Methylorubrum extorquens: one gene and its partner. The main gene of each other region encodes a partner of the protein of the gene in region 2 in a complex. Links are inferred from orthologs where the notes say so. Each region holds a gene or a part of one and is shown on either strand. Other genes may lie near its edges.

Evidence for each region.
Region 1: the proteins of J2W78_RS19865 (region 2) and J2W78_RS02455 are in contact, whole or in part, in a solved structure (PDB 1A0O), measured with the Escherichia coli proteins. The link is inferred for Methylorubrum extorquens from one-to-one orthologs.

Annotation. Positions count from the first base shown.
Region 1 is NZ_JALJXF010000001.1:499,464-502,358, forward strand. What follows is about bases 1-2,825. They hold J2W78_RS02455 (response regulator), read left to right. Parts: upstream 1-1,133; coding sequence 1,134-1,517; downstream 1,518-2,825. Other genes in these bases: J2W78_RS02450 (bifunctional riboflavin kinase/FAD synthetase), read right to left, coding at 1-828; J2W78_RS02460 (protein phosphatase CheZ), read left to right, coding at 1,701-2,237; J2W78_RS02465 (hypothetical protein), read left to right, coding at 2,391-2,618; J2W78_RS02470 (EAL domain-containing protein), read right to left, coding at 2,656-2,825. Also shown: more of J2W78_RS02470, read right to left, coding at 2,826-2,895. UniProt on the Escherichia coli protein: Involved in the transmission of sensory signals from the chemoreceptors to the flagellar motors.
Region 2 is NZ_JALJXF010000001.1:4,251,109-4,254,454, forward strand. The notes cover bases 1-3,276. They hold J2W78_RS19865 (hybrid sensor histidine kinase/response regulator), read left to right. Parts: upstream 1-349; coding sequence 350-3,076; downstream 3,077-3,276. Other genes in these bases: chpT (histidine phosphotransferase ChpT), read left to right, coding at 1-171; J2W78_RS19870 (chemotaxis protein CheW), read left to right, coding at 3,109-3,276. Outside these bases: more of J2W78_RS19870, read left to right, coding at 3,277-3,346. UniProt on the Escherichia coli protein: Involved in the transmission of sensory signals from the chemoreceptors to the flagellar motors. CheA is autophosphorylated; it can transfer its phosphate group to either CheB or CheY.

The DNA of each region.
Region 1 (2,895 bases), 3.8 Mb from region 2 along the record:
GAGGAGCGGCGCGCCGTCGTCAAAGGTCGGGCGGCGGCCGTAGCTCGCCACGCCATCGTGCAGGCATCCGTCGGCGAGGCGCACACGCACCGCATAGATGCCGTGGGCGAGCCCGCAGGATTCGAGGGCGAGGTTGGCGGTGGGGTAGCCAAGGGTCCGTCCGCGCTTGTCGCCGTGGCGCACCTGGGCCAGCACGAACCAGCGATAGCCGAGAAGGTCGTTGGCCCGCGCCACATCGCCCGATGCGAGGGCGGCGCGAATCGTGCTCGACGAGATCGGCGCATCGCCGGGATCGGCCGAGACCGCGGGGACGATGCGGCAGGACAGGCCGGCCCCGGCGCAGAGTTCGGCGAGCGTCCCCGGTGAGCCCTCGCGCCCGCGGCCGAAATGGAAATCGTGGCCGATCACCACGCCGGACAGGCCGAGCCCGTCGCGCAGCCAGCCCTCCACGAAATCCCGGGCGCTGGTCCCGGCCAGCCGCTCATCGAACCGGCGCACGATCAGGCCGTCGAGACCGAGGCGCGCGAACACGATCTCCTTGGCGCTGGGGCCGGTGAGGCGGAACATCGGCTGGTCGGGGGCGAAGAAGGCGCGCGGATGCGGCTCGAAGGTCAGCACGGCGGCGGGACGTGACCCCGCCTCGGCGCGCACCGCCTCGATCAGCGTACGGTGGCCGCGATGGACGCCATCGAAATTGCCGAGCGCGGCGACGGCACCCGCCAGCGCCGGAGGCACCGGGTCATCCTCGCGGCAGACCGTGAAGGGTCTCGAAAGGGGGCGGAGGCCGGTCCCGGCGGGCGGCACGGCGTTCTCGTCGCCTGAGGGCATCGGCTCCTGCGATCGAATGTCTGCGAGTCTCAAGGAAATGTCGGCCGGGAGCAGCGACGGGACGCGTCGGCGCGGCCGGGCTCGTCCGCCTCGTCCCCGCGCGGCGGGAGAGCGGCGGGAGACTTGGCGAAATCAGTCTCTCGGGTCAAGCGAGGGGAAGGGCGCCGGATTAACTGGTTCGCAATCCGCGCCGCCTATTGTCTGAGAACGGAAGGCAGCTCCGCTCGCACGCGTCGATGCGACGTTGATCGCTCGAGAGAGCCGCGCCGCCAGTATCGATCAGGGACAAACGGAGCAATCGTCATATGGCCCTCGACCTCAGCATGCCTATCCTGGTGGTCGACGACTACCAGACCATGGTGCGTATCATCCGCAACCTCCTCAAGCAGCTTGGCTTCGAGGACGTGGATGATGCCTCCGACGGTACTGCGGCACTGGCGCGCCTGAAGGGCCGCAAGTACGGCCTCGTCATCTCGGATTGGAACATGGAGCCGATGACCGGCTACGAGCTTCTGCGCCATGTCCGCGCCGACGAGGGCCTGCGCACGACGCCATTCATCATGGTCACCGCCGAGTCGAAGACCGAGAACGTCATCGCCGCCAAGAAGGCGGGCGTGAACAACTACATCGTCAAGCCCTTCAACGCCGCCACCCTCAAGTCGAAGATCGAGGCGGTGTGCGGGGCCTGATCTCACGATCCGCCGATGGACCGTCGCGCTGGACGAATGCGCGCCGAGCCGGAACGAGCGGACTGACACCGTAACGAGAGCCGGTCCCGGCGGTGATGCCGTCGGGACCGGCCTACAAGGAGCGGTCGTCCCCTTGGGTGGCCGTCAACGGATCGAACACGAGAACGTCGCGAGAGATCGCCCATGAAGATGATGGCAACGGCACGCGACGGCCGGTCGCAGAACTCCAACCCATCGGCGATGGTGAAGGAACTTCTCGACATCGCGGACTACATCGCGAGCCTGCGGGACGCGATCGCGATCCTGCGGGCCAACGAGCTGACGCGTGACCGTCTGCCGATGGTCCACGAGGAGTTGAGCGAGGTGGTGACGGCGACCGCTGGCGCGACCAACTCGATCATGGGCACCGCCGAAGCCATTCTCGCGCTGCCCGACGGGCCGGGCTACCGCGACGCCGTCGAGGCCAAGATCTACGACATCTTCGAGGCCTGCACCTTCCAGGACATCACCGGCCAGCGCATCGCCAAGGTGGCAGAGGCGATGAGCCAGCTCGAAGGTCGGCTCGCCCGCTTCAGTGCCGCCGTGAAAGCCCGCGACGCCGCCGGCATCGACGAGATCGAAGTCGACCGGCGCAAGCGCAACGAATCGCTGCTGCTTAACGGGCCGCAGATGGGCGGTCCCGCGACCGCGCAGGATGCCATCGACGCGCTGTTCGCCTGACCCGGCGGGACAACGGCCTCGGACGGGGCCGGCATCAGTCCGCCATTACGGCCAAGCTGCCTTGTTCCGAACATCGCCGTTGCGAAAAGCCGTCACGGTCATCCCTGAAAAAGGGTGCGGGATCCGAGCTGGGGACTCCGCAGGGGCTGGACCATGGCGAACTTCGATCTGCTGTCCGATCGCGCATCCGGCGATGCCCTCGACCGCGCCCGCGCGCAGGGGCAAATGCACCATTCCATCGCGACGACGCTTCTCGTGATCGCGGCCGCCCGCGCCGAGCGCGCGGCGCCTCCGGTCCATGCGGCACGCCAGCGTCTGGCGAAAATCTACGGAGCCTCCCGGCTGCGTAAGCGGATGGAACGCGACGCCGCCCGAGGCTGACGCCCGCCGTCCACCAACGTCGCGCCCGCTGCAGGCCTCACCCGGCTCTGCGCAGGAAGTCCCGGAACGGGCGACGCTGCGGCGGCGGGCTCGGCGGTGGTTCGGGCGAGGGCGGCGGCGGCGCTGCCTCGGGCGAAGCCGAGAGCACCTCCGCCCGTACGGCACGCGGGGCGGCGAACACCCCCCCTTGCGCCAGCGGCACATCGAGATCGATGAGGTCCGGCACCTCTGTCTCGGCCTCGACGCCGGTCGCGACGAGCCGGATTCCGGCTCGCGC
Region 2 (3,346 bases):
CTCGTCGCCCGCGCGGCGGCGATGGACGTGCGCTTCACCATCGAGGGCGACGAGGTGACGGTCGCCGCCACGCCGACCGAGGCTGCGGTCGGATTGCCCGGCGCTCCCGCCCCCAGCATCGAGGACGAGCGCCCCTCCGATAGCGCCCCGCCAGACACGCAGCTCGCCTGAGGCGGCCGCGCCGCAACCATCGCGCGGGGAAGTGAGCGGAGGCGGGTCGCGGCGAATTCTTGCGGCCGTCTTCTCAAAACAATTGTGAAGTCGGCCCCCGCCCTCAACGCTTCCATAACTTTCCGAGGCGAGAGTGCTCGTCGCACGTCCCTTTGTGCGCGTAGACGAGTACCCCCCCATGGACGATCTGCTTCGCGAGTTTCTGGTCGAGAGCGCCGAGCATCTGGACACCGTCGATGCGGAGCTGGTCCGTTTCGAACAGGACCCCAATAACCAGCAGATCCTGCGCAACATCTTTCGGCTCGTCCACACCATCAAGGGGACGTGCGGGTTTCTCGGCCTGCCGCGCCTCGAAGCGCTGGCGCACGCCGCCGAGACCCTGATGGGGCGTTTCCGCGACGGCTATCCCGTCAGCGGCGCCTCGGTCACGCTGATCCTGGCCACCCTCGACCGTCTCAAGGCGATCCTCGGCGACTTGGAAGCCACCGGCTCCGAGCCGGCCGGCGCCGACGAAGACCTGATCGGGGCCCTGGAGGCGATGGCCTCCGAGGAATCGCCCGCCGCCGCCGCGCCGCCGCCCCTGCCCGAGCTGCCGCCGATCGTCGAGCGCGAGCTCAAGCCCGGCGAAGTCTCGCTGGACGACCTCGAGCGGGCTTTCATGGAAGCCCCCGGCCCCGACGACTTTGCGGCCATGGACGCCCCGGCACCCGTCCTCGCAGCCGACGAGCCGGCCTTCGAGAGCGCGCCCGAGCCGGCGGCCCCGATCCAGGCTGCCGAACGTCCCGCCGCCGCTGCCGCCCCCTCCGCCGAGGGCGGTGAGAGCGCGGTGGCCGCCAAGGTGCAGACGATCCGTGTGAACGTCGACACCATCGAGCACCTGATGACGATGGTCTCGGAACTGGTGCTGACCCGCAACCAGCTCCTCGAGATCGCCCGCCGCCACGAGGATTCCGGCTACAAGGTTCCGCTCCAGCGCCTCAGCCACGTCACGGCCGAGCTGCAGGAAGGCGTGATGAAGACGCGCATGCAGCCGATCGGCAATGCGTGGCAGAAGCTGCCCCGCGTCGTGCGCGACCTCTCGGCCGAACTTGGCAAAGGCATCGACCTCGTGATGTCGGGCGCCGAGACCGAACTCGACCGCCAGGTGCTCGACGTCATCAAGGACCCGCTCACCCACATGGTGCGCAACTCGGCCGACCACGGCATCGAGTCCACCAACGAGCGCCTCAAGGCCGGCAAGCCCGCCCGCGGCTCGATCCGCCTCTCCGCCTACCACGAGGGCGGCACGATCACGATCGAGATCGCCGACGACGGCAAGGGCCTCGACCTCGCCGCGATCCGCAAGAAGGCGATCGAGCGAAACTTCGCGCCCGCCGCCGACATCGAGCGGATGACCGACGCGCAGGTCGCGAAGTTCATCTTCCACGCCGGCTTCTCGACCGCCAAGGCGATCACCTCGGTCTCCGGCCGCGGCGTCGGCATGGACGTGGTCAAGACCAACATCGAGACCATCGGCGGCGTGGTCGACATCGCCACCGAGCTGGGCAAGGGCACCACCTTCACCATCAAGATCCCGCTGACGCTCGCCATCGTCTCGGCGCTGATCGTCAAGGCCGGCGCACAGCGCTACGCCGTGCCGCAGATCGCGGTGCTCGAACTGGTGCGGGTCGATCCCAAGGGCGACAACACCAGCGCGAACTCGATCGAGCGCATCCACGGCGCGCCGGTGCTGCGCCTGCGCGAGCGGCTCCTGCCGATCGTCACCCTCGACGGGCTGATGCGCGGGCAGGCGACCGTCGAGGAGGGCGAAGTCGTCGAGTCCGGCTTCGTGGTGGTGGCCCAGGTCGGCCGGCAGCGCTTCGGCGTGCTCGTGGACGAAGTCTTCCACACGGAAGAGATCGTCGTGAAGCCGATGTCGTCGAAGCTGCGGCACATCCCGCTGTTTGCCGGCAACACGATCCTCGGCGACGGCGCCGTGGTGCTGATCGTCGATCCCAACGGCGTCGCCAAGCTGGTGGGCCAGAGCGCGCAGTCGGGTGCAGCGACGGAGACCGAGTCCGAGGAGGTCGAGGCTGGTGACGCCAAGGCGACGCTCCTCGTGTTCAAGGGGGGTGCCGGCGGCTTCAAGGCCGTGCCGCTCTCCCTCGTCACGCGCCTCGAAGAGATCGACGCCTCGAAGATCGAGCATCTCGGCGGGCGTCCGCTGATCCAGTACCGCGGCCGCCTGATGCCGCTGGTGCCGGCCGATCCTGCGGTTCCGATCCGCTCGGAGGGCAACCAGGCGCTCGTCGTGTTCTCCGATGGCGACCGGGCGATGGGCCTCGTCGTGGACGAGATCGTCGACATCGTCGAGGAGCGCCTCGACATCGAGATCGCGGCCGACCGCTCCGACCTCATCGGCTCGGCGGTGCTGCGGGGCCGGGCGACCGACATCATCAACATCGCCCACTTCCTACCGCTCGCCTACGACGACTGGGCGCGGGGCCCGCGCAAGACGGTGGTCAAGGCGCCCTCGCTCCTGCTCGTGGACGACTCGGCCTTCTTCCGCGACATGCTCACCCCCGTGCTCAAGGCGGCGGGCTACGGCGTGACGACCGCGGCATCGGCAGAGGAAGCGCTCGGTATGCTCAAGGGCAATGCCGGCATCGACCTCGTGGTCAGCGATCTCGACATGCCCGGCCGCAGCGGCTTCGACCTCGTCGCCGCCATGCGCAAGAGCGGCGGGCGGCTGGCCGAGATGCCGGTGATCGCGCTCACCGGCACGGTCGCCCCCGACGCCATCGAACAGGCACGGCGCCTCGCGATCAGCGATCTCGTCGCCAAGTTCGACCGCAGCGGCCTCCTGGCAGCGCTCGCCGAGATCGGCGAAGCCGCCCAATCCGCCGACGCCCGCGTCGCGGCCTGAACCACGAACGGACCGGAAGAGGACACGCCGCCATGCAGGCCGCCAACGGAAACACCGTTCCCACCGACACCACCGACTACGTCACCGTCTTCGTCGGCGAGACGATGTTCGGGCTCACCATCGACCGGGTGCACGACGTGTTCGTGCCCGCCGGCATCACCCCGGTGCCGCTCGCACCCCGGGAAATCGTCGGCCTCCTGAACCTGCGCGGGCGGGTCGTCACGGCCCTGTGCCTGCGCCGCCGCCTCGGCATCCCCGGCCGCGAGGCGG